DNA from 4 places in the Pseudomonas sp. MC6 genome. Region 1 is predicted to be linked to each of the others. Evidence: predicted binding sites of a transcription regulator. Region 1 holds the regulator's gene; each other region holds the start of a gene.

Region 1 (3,855 bases):
ACATCCAGAGCCGTACTTTTACCCGAGCCGGAGCGGCCGCTGACGATGATCAAACGCATGATTAATGCCCGTTCTGCTCGCTCAGGACGACCTGATACAAGGCTTCGCTACTCGGTGCGCTACGCAGCTTTTCGCGCACTTCCTTACGATCCAGCATGCTGGCGATCTGACGTAGCAACTCCAGATGCGCATCGGTGGCGGCTTCCGGGACCAGCAATACGAACAGCAGGTCAACCGGCGCACCGTCGATGGCGTCGAAATCAATAGGTGCTTCAAGGTGCATCAGCGCACTGATAGGCGCTTCGCAACCCTTGAGACGGCAGTGAGGAATGGCGATGCCGTTGCCAAAACCGGTGGAACCGAGTTTTTCACGGGCAATCAACGCCTCGAAGACATCTTGCATCTCCAGAGCCGGCACTTCGCGGGCGATCAGGTTGGCAATTTGTTCGAGGGCTTTCTTTTTACTGCCACCCGGCACGTTCACGAGGGAACGGCCGGGGGTCAGGATACTTTCAAGTCGGATCATGGAATGGGGGGTTATCGACCGGTCGCGCCCTGGAGCAGGCTCTGGGTCTTTTCCTTATGCTTTTTGAGTTGTTTATCCAGCTTGTCGGTCAAGGCGTCGATCGCGGCATACATATCGGTATGTTCTGCGTTGGCGACCACTTCACTGCCGGGGATATGCAAGGTGGCTTCGATTTTCTGCTTAAGCTTTTCGACGCACATCGTGACTTGCACGTTGGTGATCTTGTCGAAATGGCGCTCTAATCGTTGAAGTTTCTCATTGATGTAGTCGCGCAGAGGTTCGGTCACTTCCAGTTGGTGTCCACTGATGTTGACTTGCATACAGCTTCTCCTTCGTTGCCAGTGCATAAAGCGGCAGGCTGGATAGCCTGCCACTGGAACGCTGTAACGTGGCTTACATCAACCGCTTGCGTTCGCTCGAAGGCGCGATCCCGAGGGATTCGCGGTACTTGGCGACGGTGCGGCGAGCCACCTGAATGCCTTGTGCCTCCAGTAAACCAGCGATCTTGCTGTCACTCAACGGCTTTTTCTGATTTTCCGCGGCAACCAGTTTTTTGATGATCGCGCGGATCGCCGTGGACGAGCATTCGCCGCCTTCGGAGGTGCTGACGTGGCTGGAGAAAAAGTATTTCAGTTCATAAATACCGCGTGGGGTATGCATGAATTTTTGCGTGGTCACCCGGGAAATTGTCGATTCGTGCATGCCGACCGCCTCAGCGATATCGTGCAGGACCAACGGCTTCATGGCTTCGTCGCCGTACTCCAGAAAACCGCGCTGATGCTCGACGATCTGGGTGGCTACTTTCATCAGGGTTTCGTTGCGGCTCTGCAGGCTCTTGATGAACCAGCGAGCTTCCTGCAACTGATTGCGCATGAAGGTGTTGTCGGCGCTGGTGTCGGCACGACGGACGAAACCGGCGTACTGGGCGTTGACGCGCAGGCGTGGCACCGACTCCTGATTGAGCTCGACCAGCCAGCGTTCGTTATCCTTGCGTACGATAACGTCAGGGACGACGTACTCGGCTTCGGTGGATTCGATTTGCGAACCCGGGCGTGGATTAAGGCTCTGCACCAACTCGATGACCTGGCGCAGCTCGTCTTCCTTGAGCTTCATGCGGCGCATCAACTGGCTGTAGTCGCGGCCGCCGAGCAGGTCAATGTAGTCGGTGACCAGACGTTTCGCTTCCGCCAGCCACGGGGTCTTGGCAGGCAACTGGCGCAATTGCAGCAGCAGGCATTCGCCGAGGTTGCGGGCGCCGATACCGGCTGGTTCAAATTGTTGAATGCGGTGCAGGACGGCTTCGATTTCGTCCAGTTCGATGTCCAGTTCCGGGTCGAACGCCTCGAGGATCTCTTCGAGAGTTTCGTCGAGGTAGCCCTGATTGTTGATGCAGTCGATCAGGGTGACCGCGATCAGGCGATCGGTGTCGGACATCGGTGCAAGGTTCAGTTGCCACAGCAGGTGGCTTTGCAAGCTCTCGCCGGCGGAAGTGCGGGTGGTGAAGTCCCACTCGTCATCATCGCTGCTGGGCAGGCTGCTGGCACTGGTCTGGTAGACGTCCTCCCAGGCGGTGTCGACCGGAAGTTCGTTGGGAATACGCTCGTTCCATTCGCCGTCCTCGAGATTGTCGACCGTCGGGGCGGTTTCCTGATAGGAGGGTTCCTGGATCTCGGTGTTGGGCTTCTGTTCGGCGTTGTCGGCCATGGGGTCGGAATTGTCGAAGTCTTCGCCTTCTTCCTGGCGTTCGAGCATCGGATTGGATTCCAGCGCCTCCTGGATTTCCTGTTGCAGATCCAGGGTCGACAATTGGAGCAGACGGATGGCCTGTTGCAGCTGCGGTGTCATCGTCAGCTGCTGGCCCATTCTCAAGACTAGCGATGGTTTCATGGCAGGGGCTTAACACCTTATTCGCCGGCGCTATGCGCCATCCACTACAGGGCGCCGAAGCGCCAAACTTAAGCAAATTATATGCCTGAAACTGAAGTGTTTGCCTAGAGCGCTGTAACAATTAAAGCGTATTAAATCCTGCTTGAATCGATACAGCGCCCGGGCGGCGCACCGGGCACTGTTGCGCTTACAGGCGGAACTCGTGGCCCAGATACACTTCCTTGACCAGATCGTTGGCCAGGATGGTTTCTGCATCGCCCTCGGCAATCAACTGACCGTCGTTGACGATGTAAGCGGTTTCGCAGATGTCCAGCGTCTCACGGACGTTGTGGTCGGTGATCAGTACACCGATGCCCTTGGCCTTGAGGTGGTGGATGATCTGCTTGATATCGCCGACCGAGATCGGATCGACACCGGCGAACGGTTCGTCGAGCAGGATGAATTTCGGTGCCGTTGCCAGCGCGCGAGCGATCTCCACCCGGCGGCGTTCACCACCGGACAGGCTCATGCCGAGGTTGTCGCGGATGTGACTGATGTGGAATTCCTGCAGCAGGCTTTCCAGCTCTTTGCGACGGCCGGCCTTGTCGAGCTCCTGGCGGGTCTCGAGTATGGCCATGATGTTGTCGGCCACCGACAGTTTGCGGAAGATCGACGCTTCTTGCGGCAGATAGCCGATCCCGGCCTTGGCACGACCGTGCATCGGCTGGTGGCTGACGTCCAGATCATCGATCAGCACGCGGCCCTGATCGGCCTGTACCAGGCCGACGATCATGTAGAAGCAGGTCGTCTTGCCGGCGCCGTTCGGGCCGAGCAGGCCGACGATCTGGCCGCTGTCGATCGACAGGCTGACATCACGCACGACCTGGCGGCTTTTATAGGCCTTGGCCAGGTGCTGAGCTTTCAGAGTTGCCATTACTGGGTTTTCTCGTCGGTTTTCTTCTTCGGCTGGATCACCATATCGATGCGCGGACGCGCTTCGGTGACCTTGCTGCCGGTAGCGCGACCGGCGCTGGCCAGTTTCTTCACGGTGTCATAGACGATTTTCTCGCCTTGCGTCGTGTTGTTGTCCTTGTCGACCACCTTGGCCTTGTCGATCAGCACGACGCGGTTTTGCGCAGCGTGGTACTGGATCGTTACGCCCCAGCCCTGTACAGGCTTGGCATCACCTTGAGTCTGCAGCTGTTCGAAGTAGGCGAGGTTGCCCACCGACGTCACGACGTCGATATCGCCAGCCGGCGTACGGGTGATGGTCACCGTGTTGCCTTTAACGATCATCGAACCCTGGGTAATGATCACATCACCTTTATAGGTGGCGATGCCGTTCTTGTCATCCAGTTGGGCGTCGTCGGCCTGAATGCGGATAGGTTGCTGCTGATCGTTCGGCAGAGCCCAGGCGCTCACGCTTCCCAGTGCTGCGCCCAGACTGAGCAAAATAGGGAGGG
Region 2 (3,855 bases), 1.3 Mb from region 1:
AAGTCGCCGTTAAAAAATCAGTAACCATTGGTGACCAACGGTTTATGCCCCTTCACCGTGCAAGGTGGCGAGGACTTTTCGGGCACCGCCATGATCACGGTGCTCGCCCAGATAAACGCCTTGCCAGGTTCCCAGTGCCAGACGACCTGCCGAAACCGGCAGACTGATCTGGCAGCCAAGCACGCTGGCCTTGAAGTGCGCCGGGAGGTCGTCCAGGCCTTCGTCGTTATGCTCATAGCCGTCTGTTCCTTGTGGGATCAGACGATTGAAAAATCGTTCGAAGTCGCGACGTACCGCCGGATCGGCGTTCTCGTTGATGGTCAACGACGCCGAGGTATGCTGCAGCCACAAATGCAACAGACCGACCCGGCACTGCCTGAGTTCAGGCAGGCCAGCGAGTAACTCGTCCGTTACCAGATGAAAGCCCCGGGGCCGTGCCCGCAGGGTTATCAGAGTCTGTTGCCACATACAGTTCTCCGCACGTTCGGGGCGCATTCTAGCGCGCTCTGGGAAAAAACAAAGGCCCTAATATTCGCTCAATGATGTAAGCCATTGGCCGGTGAAAAACCGCCGTCGTAAACACGACTAAAGGCGTACGAAAAATCCTTTCAGCCTGTCGCTTAATGACAAATCCCGGACAAAAAAATGCCCGGCGAACCGGGCAATTTTTTCAGTGCGCGTACTTACAGGTTGTAGCCGCGTTCGTTGTGTTGTGCCAGATCGAGGCCAACCGACTCTTCTTCCTCGGTCACACGCAGACCCATGACGGCGTCGAGGACCTTGAGGATGATGAAGGTGACGATCGCGGTGTAGATCACCGTGAAGCCCACGCCTTTGACCTGAATCCACACTTGCGCACCGATGTCGGTGACGGTGCCGAAGCCACCCAGAGCAGGAGCTGCGAATACACCGGTGAGGATCGCGCCGAGAATACCGCCGATACCGTGTACGCCGAAGGCGTCCAGGGAGTCGTCATAACCGAGCTTGCGTTTCAGGGTGGTGGCGCAGAAGAAGCACACCACACCTGCGGCCAGACCGATGACCAGTGCGCCCATCGGGCCCACGGTGCCAGCTGCTGGAGTGATCGCTACCAGACCGGCAACTACACCCGATGCGATACCCAGTGCACTTGGCTTGCCGTGGGTGACCCACTCGGCAAACATCCAGCCCAGTGCGGCGGCAGCGGTAGCGATCTGAGTGACCAGCATCGCCATGCCGGCGGTGCCGTTGGCCGCCGCAGCGGAACCGGCGTTGAAGCCGAACCAGCCGACCCACAGCATCGCCGCGCCCATCAGGGTGTAACCCAGATTGTGCGGAGCCATCGGGGTGGTCGGGAAGCCTTTGCGCTTGCCCAATACCAGGCAGGCAATCAGACCGGCCACACCGGCGTTGATGTGCACCACGGTGCCGCCGGCGAAGTCGAGTACGCCCCAGTCCCACATCAGGCCGCCGTTGCCGGACCAGACCATGTGCGCGATCGGTGCATAAACCAGGGTGAACCAGATGCCCATGAAGATCAGCATCGCGGAGAACTTCATCCGCTCGGCGAACGCACCGACGATCAGCGCCGGGGTGATGATCGCGAAGGTCATCTGAAAGGTGATGAACACCGCCTCAGGGAACAGCGCCGCAGGGCCGGTCAGGCTCGAAGGCGTGACACCGGCGAGGAACGCCTTGCCCATGCCGCCGAAGAACGAGTTGAAATTGACGACGCCCTGCTCCATACCGGTGGTGTCGAACGCAATGCTGTAGCCATAAATGACCCACAGGATGCTGATCAGACCGGTAATGGCGAAGCACTGCATCATCACGGAAAGAATGTTTTTCGAGCGAACCATGCCGCCGTAAAACAGCGCCAGGCCGGGGATGGTCATGAACAGCACGAGGGCTGTTGAGGTGAGCATCCAGGCGGTATCGCCGGAATTGAGGACCGGGGCCGCCACTTCGTCTGCCGCCATAGCAAGGCCGGGCATTACGATAGACAACAGGGCTCCTAGCCCTGCGAATTTACGCAGAGTCATATTGTTTTCTCCTGGGGCGTTGGGGTTTGTGGCGGCGCTTAGATCGCGTCGGTATCGGTTTCGCCGGTACGGATGCGAATCGCCTGTTCCAGATTGACCACGAAGATCTTGCCGTCACCGATCTTGCCGGTGTTGGCCGCTTTGGTTATCGCTTCGATAACCCGATCCAGATCCTTGTCGTCGATGGCCACGTCGATTTTCACCTTGGGCAGAAAATCGACCACATATTCCGCGCCGCGATACAGCTCGGTGTGACCCTTCTGCCGGCCGAAGCCTTTGACTTCAGTAACGGTAATGCCCTGCACGCCGATTTCGGACAGCGACTCGCGCACGTCGTCCAACTTGAACGGCTTGATGATGGCAGTGACTAGCTTCATGAAAACTCTCTCCCGAATTGGTGGACTTGCCCCAGGAAAACAAACCCGACTCAAGTCTAAGCGCAGTGCCTGGCTTTGTAACGCATCGTCGGCCGTACCTGCCCGACTGACGCCAGCTAACCGCTGCCGACGAAACTCCCCGCTCCGTCTGCCGCACTGCATTCGTCACAGCGACTGCATCAGTGCATGGGTCGAAGGTGACTAAGCAGAAACCTTGCCATCTCGCCAAAAACCTCTGATTTCAATCCCTTGGCCTCTGTCGCACGCCATCCCGTGCAAAACCCCATCCGGATACGCACAACAACGGTGCGTCGCCATCCGTCCGCCTGCGCGAAAAGCGTGCATCCCTGACCACGAGATTGACTATAGACACTGCGTGATACACTGCCGGCCATTGTTTCCAGGACATCCACCATGCTCGCGCCCAAAGACTTCCTCGACGCCCTGAGCGGCACCGCTTCCCGCCTGTTCAACGGCGACACCCCGCTGCCAAAAGCCGAAATCGAAAGCCAGTTCAAGATGCTGCTGCAGAGTGCGTTCAGCAAACTCGACCTGGTGAGCCGTGAAGAATTTGATAGTCAGATGGTTGTGTTGGCGCGTACTCGCGCTCGACTTGAAAGCCTCGAAGCCAAAGTCGCCGAGATGGAAGCGAAGCTGACGCCGCCCGCTGAATAATCCGCGCCCCCTGTAGGAGCTGCCGAAGGCTGCGATCTTTTGATCTCCAGCCCTTCAACCATCCCGGCAACGTCCTACAACCTGCACCACCGCCGTCCGATTGCGCCGAAAAGCCCAGGTTTCTAAGCTCACCCGATGCTGAATGTTCAGCACCGGGTTTGGCGACCCGAACAGCTTAAGGCGCACGACAACCATGATGGCGGCTACATTTACCGCCACATCGTTTCATGGCGGTTGTGCGTGGGAGACCTTCGGGTCTGCCGGGTTCCTTTTGCTCCGGTTCGCCAACCCGCGTACAACTGCCACCCAATCGTTTGGCGACGATTGAGGGCAGCCCCTTAAGCAAGAGGAACTGCTCCATGAATCAAGAAGAGACTTATCTAAGCCCGCACATCTTCACCCGCCACAAACTCCCCCTCCACGCCCTTCTCATCCAGAACCAACCCTGGTTCTGCGCCCGAGACCTGAGCCGCCTGCTGCACATCTACCTCAACGAACGCATGCTGCGAAAACTCGACCCCGACCAATACCAAACCCGTAAAACCCTGATCCACAACCAGATCGAAAACACCCTGCTGATCAGCGAATCAGGCATCTACGCCCTCCTCGTCTACCACTACTGCCCCGAATACCGAGCGCTGCGCGAATGGCTCACCCACCAAGTCATCCCCACCCTGCGCGACGCCCAACACCCCACCACAAGCGAACGCCCACACCTGAGCCTGCTCAGTTGGCCGGACATGACATTGAGTTTGTTGCACTGGAATAACCAGCCGTGGATA
Region 3 (3,855 bases), 640 kb from region 1:
TGGAGATAAGTCCCCTCTCCCTCTGGGAGAGGGTTAGGGTGAGGGTTTTTTGATCTGCAATAAAAAAGGCCTCCCGAAGGAGGCCTCTTTCACTCACGCCACGTAACGCGGCGCTACCGGATCAGCAGCTGTAGTACAGCTCATATTCCAGTGGGTGCACGAAGGTGCGAACCTTGATTTCTTCTTCCGATTTCAGCGCGATGTAAGCGTCGATGAAGTCGTCGGAGAACACGCCGCCCTTGGTCAGGAACGCACGGCCTTTATCCAGCTCTTCCAGAGCTTCTTTCAGGCTGCCGCAAACTTGTGGGATCTCTTTCGCCTCTTCAGGCGGCAGGTCGTACAGGTTTTTGTCGGCAGCGTCGCCTGGGTGGATCTTGTTCTGGATACCGTCCAGACCAGCCATCAGCAGTGCTGCGAAGGCCAGGTACGGGTTGGCAGCCGGATCCGGGAAGCGGGCTTCGATACGGCGGGCTTTCGGGCTCGACACGTAAGGAATACGGATCGAAGCGGAGCGGTTGCGAGCCGAGTAGGCCAGCATCACTGGAGCTTCGAAGCCTGGCACCAGACGCTTGTAGGAGTTGGTCGCCGGGTTGGTGAAGCCGTTCAGGGCCTTACCGTGTTTGATGATGCCGCCGATGAAGTACAGAGCGGTATCGGACAGGCCGGCATAGCCTTCACCTGCGAAGGTGTTCTTGCCGTCTTTCCAGATCGACATGTGTACGTGCATGCCCGAACCGTTGTCGCCGTACAGTGGCTTCGGCATGAAGGTCGCGGTGCGGCCGTAAGCGTCAGCAACGTTGTGCACAACGTACTTCAGGGTTTGGGTTTCGTCGGCTTTCTTCACCAGGGTGTTGAACTTGACGCCGATTTCGTTCTGGCCGGCAGTCGCCACTTCGTGGTGGTGAACTTCGACGGTCAGGCCCATTTCTTCCAGTGCGTTGCACATGGAGGTACGGATTTCGTGGTCGTGATCGAACGGCGGAACCGGGAAGTAGCCACCTTTGACGCCTGGACGGTGACCCTTGTTGCCGCCTTCGATGTCCTGGTCGGACATCCACGAACCTTGCTCGGAGTAGATCTTGAACATCGAACCGGAGATGTCCGACTTGAATTTCACCGAGTCAAAGATGAAGAACTCTGGCTCTGGACCGGCGAACACAGTGTCACCGATACCGGTGGCTTTCAGGTGTTCTTCGGCGCGCTTGGCGATCGCACGTGGGTCGCGGTCGTAGCCTTGCATGCTCGAAGGTTCGATGATGTCGCACACCAGGATCAGGGTGGCGTCTTCGGTGAACGGGTCGAGAACGGCCGTTTCGTCAACCGGCATCAGGATCATGTCGGAGGCTTCGATGCCTTTCCAGCCAGCGATGGAGGAACCGTCGAACATCTTGCCGACTTCGAAGAAGTCTTCGTCCAAAGCATCGCGAGCCGGCATGGTCACGTGGTGCTGAGTACCTTTGGTGTCCGTGAAGCGCAGATCAATCCACTTGACGTCATGATCTTTGATGAGTTGAACCGTCTTCGACATATGTCCTCCGGGTGGCTTCGGGCTTGGTAGTGGATGCCCTTGAATTTGGTTGATGCCGGCGCGAATACTCTGCCAAGGCAACCTGCCTCACAAGGGAGCAAATTGCATGCCAGTGCCCCAGCATGGGTTTTTCGCCCCAAATTCACGCTTATTAAGGCTTCAAACGCCTGAATGATGAAAATATCGCCCTCTAATGTAGCGTCTTGATTCGAAAATGACCCGTTTTGGTGCGCACAAAACCTTCTGCACATTAACTGGTTAAACCTTGAGCAATTTCCGCTATAATCCGCGCCCCCCTTTTTCGGCTGGCCGTTCGCGCGCTGTTTTCATGAAACTAATCGTAAAAGTCTTCCCCGAGATCACCATCAAAAGCCGACCTGTCCGGACGAAATTCATCCGCCAGCTGGCCAAGAACATCCGCACCGTGCTCCGTGACCTGGACCCGGCCGTGGTGGTGAACGGTGTGTGGGACAATCTCGAGCTGGAAACCCGCGTTACCGACGCCAAAGCCTTGAAAGAGATGGGTGAGCGCCTGACCTGCATGCCGGGCATCGCGCACTTTCTGCAGATCGACGAGTACCCGCTGGGCGATTTCGACGACATTACCGAGAAGTGCAAACAGCACTACGGCGATGCACTGGCCGGGAAGATTTTCTCGGTGCGCTGCAAGCGCGCGGGCAAGCACAGCTTCAGCTCGATGGACGTCGAAAAATACGTCGGCAGCAAGCTGCGCCGTGAGTGCGGTGCTGCTGGTATCGACCTGAAAGCGCCAGAAATCGAAGTCCGTATCGAAGTTCGCGACAAACGGTTGTTTGTGATCCACAGCCAGCACAACGGCATCGGCGGCTATCCGCTGGGTGCGTTGGAGCAGACGCTGGTATTGATGTCCGGCGGCTTTGACTCGACCGTTGCGGCCTACCAGATCATTCGTCGCGGCCTGATGACGCACTTCTGCTTCTTCAATCTGGGCGGTCGTGCCCATGAATTGGGCGTGATGGAAGTCGCGCATTTCATCTGGAAGAAGTACGGCAGCTCGCAACGCGTGCTATTTGTCAGTGTTCCGTTCGAAGAAGTTTTGGGCGAAATTCTTGGCAAAGTCGATAACAGTCATATGGGCGTCGTGTTGAAGCGTATGATGTTGCGCGCGGCTTCCAACATCGCCGACCGTCTGCAGATCGAGGCGCTGGTCACCGGCGAGGCGATCTCCCAGGTGTCGAGCCAGACACTGCCGAACCTGTCGGTGATCGACTGTGTGACCGACAAGCTGGTCCTGCGTCCGCTGATCGTGGCGCACAAGCAGGACATCATCGACACCGCCAACGAAATTGGCACCGCCGATTTCGCCCGGCACATGCCGGAATACTGCGGGGTCATTTCGGTCAACCCGAAGACCGCCGCCAAACGCGGTCGCGTTGAACACGAAGAGAAAGAATTCGACATGGCGGTCCTCGAGCGTGCGCTCGAAAACGCCAAACTGGTGCCGATCGATCGGGTGATCGACGAATTGGGCCAGGACGTACAGATTGAAGAAGTCAGCGAAGCACTGGCCGGCCAGATCGTGATCGACATCCGTCACCCGGATGCCGCCGAGGATGAGCCGCTGGAACTCGCTGGCGTAGAAGTACAGACGATGCCGTTCTACGCAGTGAACGCTCGTTTCAAGGAGCTGGATCCGACTCGCCAGTACCTGCTGTATTGCGACAAAGGCGTGATGAGTCGCCTGCATGCTCACCATTTGCTCAGTGAGGGGCATGCCAATGTGCGCGTTTATCGACCGAGCTAAGTGCCCGGGGCTGTTTGCCTGTGGCCTGCGTCACCGGCCCCCCGACACCGCCGTCAAGCTGTAACGGCCATGCCGGACACTACTGCTAATCGCTGCCAAGACTTGTCAGCAAACCGAATCCTCTGATCGAGATACACAAGTGATCGAAAATCTACGCAACATCGCCATCATTGCCCACGTTGACCATGGTAAAACCACCCTGGTAGACAAACTCCTGCGTCAATCCGGCACTCTGGAGCGCAACGAGCTCAACGACGAGCGCGTGATGGACTCCAACGACCAGGAAAAAGAGCGCGGTATTACCATTCTGGCGAAAAACACCGCCATCAACTGGAACGGCTACCACATCAACATCGTGGACACCCCGGGCCACGCCGACTTCGGCGGCGAAGTTGAACGTGTAATGTCGATGGTTGACTCCGTTCTGCTGCTGGTTGACGCTCAAGACGGCCCTATGCCGCAAACCCGTTTCGTGACCAAGAAGGCTTTCGAAGCCGGCCTGCGTCCAATCGTGGTGATCAACAAGGTTGACCGTCCAGGCGCG
Region 4 (3,855 bases), 760 kb from region 1:
CTTTATTGCCGCTGAGCCGTTCAACAACGTAGTGCAGCTTGTTGATGCCGTTTACGAACTTGGATTTCGGGGCGTACAGCGCGACTCGTTTATTTTCCTCGCCGGGCTCGACAGTGTGACTGTCCACGGGCGTCGCCCCATCATTGATAAACAATGCGACTGAATTGTACTCGGCCAGTGCTGCCACGCCTCGATTTAGTAGTTCAGTCCACGGATCAACCACACACCGCACGCGTTCAGGTGTGCCGGTGAAGAGGCGTCTCGGAACGCCGCCGTGAGCAAGTCCGGACGGCCTCACCGGTGTCAACCAGCCGGGTATGAATACCGGGAACAACTTGAATACTTCAATCAGATCGTCGGATTGGATATCAATGGTCGAGTGAGTGTCCATGACGCGCTCCTGACCCGTGACAGGCCGGCATGTGGGTGAAGCGCTATCACACAATGGTTTGTGAATTTTGCCCACTGTCATATCTGACAGGTAGATGCTTGTTTCAGACGAGTGGTCGAGACTCGGCGGCGCGCTCAAGTTTCGTTCGACGTGCCGGCCCTTCCCTTGAAAGCGGAAAGAGTCGAGTTACCAGGCTCAAACGTAAAACGCGCCGCCCCGGTTGATTAGGAGCGGCGGGTTTTGACTGTCCGCAGTTGGGGGTTGCCTGTAGATAGGCCATCGCGAGCAGGCAGTGGCACCAAACAACTCGACCGGCCCGCATCACCGCGGCAACTCCAGATTATCCATCACCCGATTCACCGCCAGTTCGCCGAGCATGATCAATTGCGCGATCCCCAACAATGTCCTGCGCTGCGACGCGGGTATGAGGTGGGCGAAGTCATGGGCGATGGTTCTGGCTGAGGCGAGTGTTTCGCTGGCATCGGCCAGCAGCTCTTCATTTTTGAAGTCCGCGGTGACGGCGTACATCCGGCGGGTTTTACGCGGTGGTGGCGTGGAGCCGGGCGGGCAGAGGTAGTGATCGAGGGCGCGGTCGGCGGCGTCGTGGAGTTTGCTGGAGTCGAGGGAATCGTAGGGGGAGGTGGGGTCGGTTGCGGGTGGGTTGGGGGTTGGTTTGATCATGGTTGAAGCCTCTAGAGTAGTGAAGCTGCCACCGTTCGCTGCTAACGAAGGAGGTGGCGGCCGTACGCGGGTTAGCAGACCAGGACTCTAGAACCCGGCGCACCGAAGTGCCCCACGCAAAGCCGCCATAACGGCAACGGACTTCATGCGTCTAGAGATAACCCGGGCTGCTAAACCCGGTCGCTGATTTGTCAGCGACCGGACCACAATATAACCCGACCCCAAAGCGCACAAGCCGGCGGATTCTGGCTTGGCTGTAGGCATTGGCGCAAGGATTTGTAGCCTTGAGACCGTGTCTTGAGGTGTCTTTTAAACAGCTTCGTTTAAATCGAAAAATTTGTGCCGGACATAAGGGCCTCTTCGCGAGCAGGTTCGCTCCCACAAGAGACTGCATTCCAAATGTGAGAGTGAAATGCACACCAAATGTAGGAGTGAGCCTGCTCGCGATAGCGGAGTGTCAGTTGACGAATTTTTTGGATGACACACCGCTATCGCGAGCAGGCTCACTCCTACAGTGTTCGCGTACACCTTCCTCTCTGTTTCAATCAATCGCAAAAGTTGGAAAGCTTCTTGCAGTACCCGCCGTGAGCCCGCTCTGGGCGTCAAAAGTTTGCTTTAAAGGAACGGGGAAAACCGGTGGATCGCTCTCAGTTATTCAACACTGCTCGCACAAACGTTGCCGACCTCAGTCGAGGCAATCTGGGCGTGCCGTTGTTGCTGCTGGTGATGCTGGCGATGATGATGTTGCCGGTGCCGCCGTTCCTGCTCGACGTGTTCTTCACCTTCAACATTGCCTTGTCGATTGTCGTCCTGCTGGTCTGCGTGTATGCGCTGCGACCGCTGGATTTCGCCGTGTTCCCGACGATTCTGCTGGTTGCGACGTTGCTGCGGCTGGCGTTGAACGTGGCCTCGACGCGGGTGGTCATGCTCCACGGTCAGGACGGCCACGCCGCTGCCGGTAAGGTGATTCAGGCCTTCGGTGAGGTGGTGATCGGCGGTAACTACGTGGTTGGTATCGTGGTTTTCGCGATCCTGATGATCATCAACTTCGTCGTGGTGACCAAGGGTGCCGGGCGGATTTCCGAGGTGAGCGCGCGGTTCACCCTCGATGCGATGCCCGGCAAACAAATGGCGATCGACGCCGACCTCAACGCCGGTCTGATCGACCAGAACCAGGCCAAGATGCGCCGTCAGGAAGTCGCCCAAGAGGCTGAGTTCTACGGTTCGATGGACGGTGCCAGCAAGTTCGTCCGTGGTGACGCCATCGCGGGCCTGCTGATTCTGTTCATCAACCTGATCGGCGGCATGGCCGTGGGTATCTTCCAGCATGGCATGACGTTCGGTGATGCCGGTCGGGTTTACGCCTTGCTGACCATCGGTGACGGTTTAGTGGCGCAATTGCCATCACTGTTGTTATCGACAGCAGCGGCAATCATGGTGACCCGTGCTTCCGGTTCGGAAGACATGGGCAAGCAGATCAATCGCCAGATGTTCGCCTCGCCGAAAGCGCTGGCGGTGGCTGCAGGTTTGATGGCGGTCATGGGGCTGGTGCCGGGCATGCCGCACTTCTCGTTCCTGAGCATGGCCGCGCTGGCCGCTGGCGGCGCGTACCTGTTCTGGAAAAAACAGAATGTGGCCAAGGTCGTAGCGTTGGAAGAGGTCAAGCGCCAGCAGGAACTGCTGCCGTCGCCGGCCCGCGCCATGGAAACCAAAGAGCTCGGCTGGGACGATGTGACGCCCATCGACATGATCGGCCTGGAAGTCGGCTATCGCCTGATTCCGCTGGTGGACCGCAATCAAGGCGGGCAATTGCTGGCGCGGATCAAGGGCGTACGCAAGAAGCTCTCGCAGGATCTGGGCTTCCTGATGCCGACTGTGCACATTCGCGACAACCTCGATCTGGCGCCAAGCGCCTATCGCCTGACCCTGATGGGCGTGATTCTCGCCGAAGCCGAGATCTACCCGGATCGCGAACTGGCGATCAACCCGGGCCAGGTCTACGGCACACTCAACGGTATCAACGCCAAAGATCCGGCTTTCGGCCTGGAAGCGGTGTGGATCGAAATCAGCCAGCGTGCGCAGGCACAATCCCTCGGTTACACGGTGGTGGACGCCAGCACCGTGGTCGCGACTCACTTGAACCAGATTCTATACAAGCACTCCAGCGAGCTGATCGGCCACGAAGAAGTGCAGCAACTCATGCAATTGCTGGCCAAGAGCTCGCCGAAACTGGCAGAAGAGCTGGTGCCGGGCGTGGTCACGTTGTCGCAGTTGCTCAAGGTGCTGCAAGCGCTGCTCGCCGAACACGTGCCGGTGCGCGATATCCGCAGCATTGCCGAAGCCATCGCCAACAACGCCGCGAAGAGTCAAGATACCGCCGCGTTGGTGGCTGCGGTACGGGTCGGCGTATCCCGCGCCATCGTCCAAAGCATTGTAGGCACTGAGTCGGAGCTGCCTGTGATCACCTTGGAACCAAGGTTGGAACAAATATTGCTCAATAGTCTGCAGAAGGCAGGACAAGGCTCGGAAGAGGGCGTTCTGCTGGAGCCAAGCATGGCCGAGAAGCTGCAGCGTTCGCTCATCGAAGCGGCGCAGCGTCAGGAAATGCAAGGTCAGCCGGTGATCCTTTTGGTCGCTGGCCCGATCCGCGCGATGCTCTCGCGCTTTGGCCGCCTCGCAGTCCCTGGATTGCATGTGCTGGCCTACCAGGAAATACCGGACAACAAGCAAGTGACCATCGTTGCGACAGTAGGGCCCAACGGCTGAGGTAGTGGTTTATGCAA

The links. The regulator sigma-54, encoded in region 1, starts transcription at its own class of promoters, with help from an activator protein. The targets are predictions, from matches to a motif close to ANTGGCATNNANNTTGCTNT.
Positions count from the first base shown of each region.
Region 2: a site for sigma-54 is predicted at 2,601-2,620, ahead of glnK (P-II family nitrogen regulator). Genes of this name have one in related genera too.
Region 3: a site for sigma-54 is predicted at 1,623-1,642, ahead of glnA (type I glutamate--ammonia ligase). Genes of this name have one in related genera too.
Region 4: a site for sigma-54 is predicted at 1,589-1,608, ahead of flhA (flagellar biosynthesis protein FlhA). Genes of this name have one in related genera too.

Region 1 is NZ_CP186504.1:4,016,971-4,020,825, reverse strand. It holds gene rapZ (RNase adapter RapZ) at 1-59, opposite strand, end outside; gene ptsN (PTS IIA-like nitrogen regulatory protein PtsN) at 62-526, opposite strand; gene hpf (ribosome hibernation-promoting factor, HPF/YfiA family) at 538-846, opposite strand; gene ACOYXE_RS18100 (RNA polymerase factor sigma-54) at 920-2,413, opposite strand; gene lptB (LPS export ABC transporter ATP-binding protein) at 2,601-3,326, opposite strand; gene lptA (lipopolysaccharide transport periplasmic protein LptA) at 3,326-3,855, opposite strand, start outside.
Region 2 is NZ_CP186504.1:5,293,246-5,297,100, reverse strand. It holds gene ACOYXE_RS23630 (secondary thiamine-phosphate synthase enzyme YjbQ) at 43-468, opposite strand; gene ACOYXE_RS23625 (ammonium transporter) at 684-2,021, opposite strand; gene glnK (P-II family nitrogen regulator) at 2,060-2,398, opposite strand; gene ACOYXE_RS23615 (accessory factor UbiK family protein) at 2,813-3,073, shown strand; gene ACOYXE_RS23610 (BRO-N domain-containing protein) at 3,433-3,855, shown strand, end outside.
Region 3 is NZ_CP186504.1:4,658,479-4,662,333, reverse strand. It holds gene glnA (type I glutamate--ammonia ligase) at 122-1,528, opposite strand; gene thiI (tRNA uracil 4-sulfurtransferase ThiI) at 1,857-3,311, shown strand; gene typA (translational GTPase TypA) at 3,451-3,855, shown strand, end outside.
Region 4 is NZ_CP186504.1:3,254,710-3,258,564, reverse strand. It holds gene ACOYXE_RS14540 (Ig-like domain-containing protein) at 1-391, opposite strand, end outside; gene ACOYXE_RS14535 (DUF6124 family protein) at 713-1,072, opposite strand; gene flhA (flagellar biosynthesis protein FlhA) at 1,709-3,838, shown strand; gene flhF (flagellar biosynthesis protein FlhF) at 3,850-3,855, shown strand, end outside.